One region of the Alteromonas sp. S015 genome, then DNA from elsewhere that is predicted to be linked to it. Evidence: riboswitches for the same ligand, from Rfam matches in the RefSeq annotation. Region 1 holds a riboswitch; the other holds the start of a gene.
What was found. A riboswitch is a leader RNA that binds a small molecule or an ion and turns the genes downstream of it on or off. The one in region 1 is predicted to bind thiamine pyrophosphate.
Positions count from the first base shown of each region.

Region 2: it holds a riboswitch for thiamine pyrophosphate, as region 1 does, so the genes downstream of both, V7R42_RS03610 (TonB-dependent receptor) here and thiC (phosphomethylpyrimidine synthase ThiC) in region 1, are expected to answer to the same signal.

Region 1 is NZ_JAZETO010000007.1:78,002-81,421, reverse strand. Features, by position in the region: gene V7R42_RS14020 (uroporphyrinogen-III C-methyltransferase) at 1-323, shown strand, start outside; gene V7R42_RS14015 (heme biosynthesis HemY N-terminal domain-containing protein) at 320-1,495, shown strand; TPP riboswitch at 1,607-1,718, shown strand; gene thiC (phosphomethylpyrimidine synthase ThiC) at 1,993-3,420, shown strand, end outside.
Region 2 is NZ_JAZETO010000001.1:831,704-835,123, forward strand. Features, by position in the region: gene V7R42_RS03605 (YkoF family thiamine/hydroxymethylpyrimidine-binding protein) at 1-50, opposite strand, end outside; gene V7R42_RS03610 (TonB-dependent receptor) at 66-2,159, opposite strand; TPP riboswitch at 2,215-2,318, opposite strand; gene V7R42_RS03615 (acyl-CoA thioesterase) at 2,450-2,875, opposite strand; gene V7R42_RS03620 (GNAT family N-acetyltransferase) at 2,935-3,420, shown strand, end outside.

The DNA of each region.
Region 1 (3,420 bases):
CGGTTGAGCCAGTACTTTCATTAGAAGCCCAGTTCCTATCAAAAGAGCAGCTTCGCCTGCAGCTTATGCACGCGCAAACCGCCGCACTTCAGGGCGATGCAGGGCTTTACAGCCAGTCGCTTCAATACGCCCAAACGTTAATTATTGAAAAGTTCGACACAGAAAAAAGCCAGGTAACCGGCTTTGTGGATGCGCTACAAAACCTCATTGCTACCGATGTATCGCGCCCAATCCCTACAGAGCTAGCGTCACAAAAACCGTTGGAGCGTTTGCTGGATAGTCGCGTTAAGCAGGTGTTCGGACAAGGAGCAAGTGCACTATGAAATGGTTAGCTATTGCCCTTGCGGTATTAGCCGCATTCGTTCTTGCACTCATTGTCGGCCCGATGTTGTTAGGAGACCAAGGCTACGTACTGTTCACTTTAGGTAATACTGCTGTTGAGATGAATATAATCAGCTTTGGCATCTTATTGATCGGTGCCATCATTGCCTGGTACGTACTATCTCGACTTGTATTGTGGGCGTTAAGCCTAGTCACAGGTTCACATAAATGGTTTGGCACTTTAGGTGAGCGCAAACGCAAACGAGCGTTTTACGACGGCTTACATGCTATGGCCGCAGGTGATTTTGATACGGCTCAAAAGGCGTTAAGCAAAACTACCAACGGCGATTTCGAAGGCGTTAACTACTTAGCCTCAGCGCAAATTGCTTTTACTAACGACGATTTGGGCAAAGCCCGTTATTTCCTTGTTCAGGCAACTGACTTTCCAAAAGCAAAAGTCGCCGCAACAGTCATGCACGCGCGTATTGATATAGCTGAAGAGAAATACGATGCGGCACTAGAGAAACTTAACGAGCTTGAAGAGCAAGAGCGCGAAAACAAGCAAGTTGTGCAGTTAAAAGCACAAATTCTTGCCAAGCTAGGTAAGTGGCAAGTACTTCAGGAGAATTTGTCGGGCTGGCGTAAAGCATTGCCGAAATCTGATTACACCACATGGAGCCAGCGCATCGCCAAAGGTAAGTTTGCCGAAATTGCCAGTAAACAAGGTGCTGTCGAGCTTAAATCGTATTGGGACACCCTACCTCGTAAGCTTCGTCACGACGATGCTTACCGCGCGGCCTACATTCAACAGTTGCTTGACCAAGGTATGCATGCCGACGCACAGAATCTGCTAGTTGAATGGCAAAAACGTGGCCCGAATAACGCCCTGTTTCCGCTGTTCACGCAGCTTAATATTCCTGATGCTTCGCCATCACTACGCTTGCTTGAAAGCTGGATAAAGCAAGACGAAGAAAACGTGTCGCTATATTCCACACTAGGCCAAGTTGCGTTTAACTCAGGCGATGATGTATTGGCTGAAAAAGCGCTACTTAAAGCTAGTAAGATGAAATCGCGTAAAGAAGACTTACTGCTGCTCTCAGCTATTAGCGAACGCAAGCACGACACAGCCACCGCACTTCAGCTTTACAAAGAAAGTCAGCAGCTAGCCAGCTAAATGAATATTCATTAAGCTTTATGGTAGTACTTGTATTACTCGTAAAATTGAATATATAGTAATAAGGAATTCTCAATTCGGGTTGTTTCAACAACAATCCGAATTGACTTAAACAACTTGTCGGAGTGCTTCACTGGTAACCCAGTAAGCTGAGACCGCGAAAGTGGGATCCGTAGAACCTGATCAGGCTAATACCTGCGAAGGGAACAAGAAAATACAATGTGCACAATGTTAAGCCGTGGTTTGGCGTTGTGAAGCGAAGTTGTTTTGCTGTTGATGATATAGACACCCCCCTTACGGTGCTGCTTATCGCTCAAGGTAAACTGTTTAAGTTTATCGCCAGGCAAATATCAACGGTATATAGGACTGTAATCACCAGGACCTTTGCCAACAATCTCGCTAAAGTAAAGGGTATATCCCCTTCTACACTGACACACTGTATTCTCCTTCACTCCTGACAAGCATTTTTAGAACCTAAATTTACAAGGTAAAATGCTATGTCGAACAGACGCGAACAGCGCCAACAAGCACAACAATTCATTAATGAACTTGCGGGCGAAGCTTACCCAAATTCAACACGCCACTACGAGTGTGGCAGCCGTGACGATATACGTGTGGCCATGCGCCTTATTCACCAACACGACAGTTTAGTGGGCGGTACCGAAGAAAATCCTATCTTAGAGCCGAATCCACCTGTTCCGGTGTACGACACCTCGGGTCCCTACGGCGACCCGCAAGAAAACATAGATGTTCATAAAGGCTTAAGTCCACTTCGCAAAAAATGGATTGAGGAGCGAAGCGATACCTTTGAACTAGAAGGCGTTTCATCAAGCTTTGCTAAAGAACGTGAAAACGACATTTTTACCGAAGATTTCCGCTTTATTCGAAGCCGCAAACCTTTAAAAGCACAAGCTGGTAAAAACGTTACCCAGCTTCACTACGCAAGGCAGGGCATTGTTACCCCTGAAATGGAATACATTGCTATTCGTGAAAACATGGGCCGTCAAGCCATTAAGGATGCCGAACTGACGCAACAGCATAAAGGCGAACATTTTGGCGCGAATTTACCCGATACCATCACACCAGAATTTGTACGTCAGGAAGTAGCCGCTGGGCGCGCCATTATTCCCTGTAACATCAATCACCCCGAATTAGAGCCGATGATTATTGGCCGCAACTTCTTAGTGAAAATTAACGCCAATATTGGTAACTCGGCGGTGACGTCATCTATTGAAGAAGAGGTAGAAAAGCTAGTGTGGTCAACACGCTGGGGGGCCGATACCATCATGGATCTGTCTACCGGAAGGAACATTCACGAAACCCGCGAATGGTTGCTGCGCAATAGCCCCGTCCCGCTCGGCACCGTGCCTATCTATCAAGCACTGGAAAAAGTAAACGGTGTAGCCGAAGACTTAACGTGGGAGATGTTTAAAGACACGCTGATAGAGCAAGCCGAGCAAGGGGTAGACTACTTTACCATTCACGCTGGCGTGCTGCTTGAATATGTACACCTTACCGCAAAGCGGGTAACCGGCATTGTGTCTCGCGGCGGCTCAATAATGGCAAAATGGTGCTTAAGTCACCATCAGCAGAGCTTTTTGTACGAGCACTTCCACGATATCTGCGAAATTTGTGCTAAATACGATGTGGCATTGTCACTTGGTGATGGCTTGCGCCCTGGCAGCGTAGCGGATGCTAACGACGATGCGCAGTTCTCTGAATTACGTACCCTGGGTGAACTGACAAAAATCGCATGGCAATATGACGTGCAGGTTATGATTGAAGGCCCGGGGCATGTGCCAATGCACATGATTAAAGAGAATATGGAAGAGCAGCTTAAGCACTGCCACGAAGCACCGTTTTATACCCTTGGCCCCCTCACTACCGATATCGCTCCTGGCTACGATCACTTCACATCAGGTATA
Region 2 (3,420 bases), on a different contig from region 1:
ATATATTCGTTAACCAAAGGGTACAACGACAATTCAACCATAACTTGCATGTCTTTTTCCTTTTTTTAAAATGCGTATTTCACGGTAACACCGAACTGACGGCCGTTACCTATTTGGTAATAAGGCTTAGATTTATCTTGTTCAAACCCGTCGCGAGGGTCATTGTTGAAGAAAAAGCCCCGAGTATAATACTCACGGTCAAACGCGTTCTGTATCCAAAGTGCAGTCTGCCAATTCCCATGGAGTATCACTAATTCTGAATTAACAAGCGTAGTACTTGGAGAGGTGACATCATGGCCGTCAGAAAAACGGTATTCGCTTTTATAATCTACATCTACCCGCCACAGCATGTTATTGGTAAGGGCGTACTCACTGTAAAGGTTTGCTGTCCACTTAGGAGATTGAGCCTGCCTTTGTTCTGATACCTCGGTTCCATTAGCAAGCGTATAATCCTCAAAGGCTGCACTTAAATAACCTATGCTGGCATCTAATGTCCATGCATCACTTGCAAACCAACGTAGCTCAAGTTCAGCCCCTTTGTTTGTTCCTAAATCGGCGTTATCGATAATATCCACGAAACCTGTCGTGCCGTCATCACGCGTCACAACGTCATAATCGCTTACTTGGGTATCTTTTCTATCCATGTAGAAAATTGCAGCACGTGCAATTAGGCCAGGCGTAAGTAATGGGCCCTTTACGCCTACTTCGTAGTTCCAGTTGTATTCTTCGTCGAAAAATCTCTGATTGTCATTCACGCGGCTGTCGGGGTTAAAGCCTGCGCCTTTATAACCGCGTGAAATACTTCCATAGTAAAAATGGTCGCCCTGCGTGTACTGAAGCGCTACTTTCCCGCCAACCATGGTGGTATCGAACGCGCGTGTGAGCTGGTTGTTATCAGCGTAATCAAAATCGTAGTTTTCTACTCTCAACCCTGCTACAAGCTTTAAGTTGTCCTTCAAACGGCTTTCTGTCTGAGCGTAGATAGCGGTAGTCGTTGGGCTGTATTCACTGGCAAAGTCACTGTCCAAATACGTGTACTGACGTAGCAACTTTTCTTCCGTGTTTTTATAAAATACACCTACTGTCCAATCTGTCATACCGTCAAAGAGTGCGGCACTATCAGACGACACAAAGCGTAACTCACCGGTCTGTGTTTGAACATCGCGGTAGTAGGCATCAAAAGACGTGTACCCCCCTGGGTGAAAGCCAGTGAAAGTCCAATCCTCATCGTAACCATACGCGATATTATGAGAAGCATGGGTTGCAATAAGAATAAAATCTCCCGCTGCGGTATTGGTTGTCGAGCGCGCGCTTACGGCATGAGTCTGATGTTCGTCAAAACCCGGCTCATCAGACAGCGTGATATTACTATTGTCTAATGAAAACGCATCGTAACCATTATCAATGTCGTACCAGCGATAGGTAAGCCCAAGTGTAGTTCGCTCACCTACGTCGCCTTTAACGGCAAAGCGTAATGCGGTTTCATCAATATTGTTGGTATCATTTCTATCAAGAAACGTATTCTCTACAAAGCCATCGCTACGGTTATGGACCAGCGCAATGCGGTAGCCCCAGTCAGCATTAATGTCGTCGCCAGTCGCCCCCTCAATACGGTAACTGTCTTTGTTTCCAATACGTGCTTCAACGTAATCAGGCGCGTCACTACCTACACTGTTGCTAGAGAGTTTAACCGCCCCAGCCAGTGCGCCCGTGCCATATAACGTAGCCTGGGGGCCGCGATAGACCTCTAGCTGTTTGGTATCAAAAATAATACCTGCAGCTGCCAAACCAGAGAAATCAAATTCATCAACGATAAAGCTCACGGAAGGGTTAATAGGTTCAGCAAATTGACTGCGTTCACCGATGCCACGAATTTGGACAAAACGCCCGCGAGAAGCGCCTGTAGCAAAGTTTACGTTGGGAATACTGTTAAGCACGCTATCGATATGGCTTGGTTGGCGACTGCGAAGGCGCTCTTGATTTAATATTGTTGCGCTGGCGCTTAATTGATCTAGTGTGGTTTGACGAAAATCACCAGATACAACAACTCGCTCAATGTCAGAAGGCGCGCCGTTCAAGGTGCTGCTTACCGGGGCTTCTTGCCCGTAGGCCGCAACAGAAGAAACAAGCAATGATAGTGTGAAAAGTGTTTTATGCATGGGATCTCTTGTTCTTATTTAAGAAAAAAGATCCGGGTCTAACGGCAGGTGATAAGGCTATATTGTGAACCATCCCTACGCCGGTATTATCCGGATCAGGTTTAAGGGTTCCCACGAATGTGGATCTCAGACCGAAAACGGACACCCCTTGGTATAGAATTGCGCTGTAAAAACTCACAGTCACAACATCAGTGACGGAGTCTACCAGTTCGATACACGCCGTCAAGCAGATAAGATGTTAGGCTAATACAAGGTTTTATAAATGATATACGGCCTTCATAGCGCTCGAACTATTCAGCGTCAATATTCATATTTAGACGGCGTACTTCGTCATCAGTTTGCGCTTTAAGGCCTTCCAGCGTTTTGCCGTGCTCAGCAGGCTGGCGCGTGTCTGGGTCAACTTTTACGAACACAATGTCGTCCGCAAAACAGATGGTTTTCTTCGTTGCTTTATTGCGCACTAGGCAACTTACCGTTATAGAAGTACGGCCCACCGCCTTAGTTTCTAGACCAAACTCTACGATATCACCCTGCATAGCCGGTGATTCGAAGCTAATTTCACCGATGTGCTTCGTTACCAAACAATTGGTTTCTAACTGACAAATTGCCCATATTGCGGCTTCTTCGTCTATCCATTCTAACGCACGGCCACCGAACAAAGAATTGGCGTAATTGAGGTCGTTTGGCATAACTAGACGCCGAGAAAGAAAGCGCATTCGAATTCCTCATAATAAATCGCTACTATAGCGTTAGATTATACCGAAAAAACTAATATATGGCGCTAACTCAATTACGCGAATGGATACTCGCTCCTTACCGCGAAAATAGCTGCGAAAACAGCTCACACATAACTCCCTTATTCCACCGTAGATTGCTGATTATTTCTGGTAATGACAATTTTTGTGAAGTGGCGTTACGTGGTATTCAATCCTTAGTGGAAGAAATTTCATCTATAAGTGTTGCAAATTTTACCAGTGACACGTTGAGAGGAAAAAAACGAAAACAAGTACTGGGCAGCGAATGCGACATTGCCACATTAGACTGCCGAAAGTCTTTCAAGCCCGGGGATGTAATGGCAGTGTCTGGTATTGTTCGGCGAAGCGGTTGCTTAGTACTGCTTTGCCCTGAATTGAGTACGTGGGCCAATAATGTATCTGTCTCGTTTTTATCAGAAGGTTTTACACTTACCTATAGTCGGTATCTAAAACGCTTTGTAAAGAACCTGCGTAACAACGCACACGTTGCATTTCATACTGAAGTG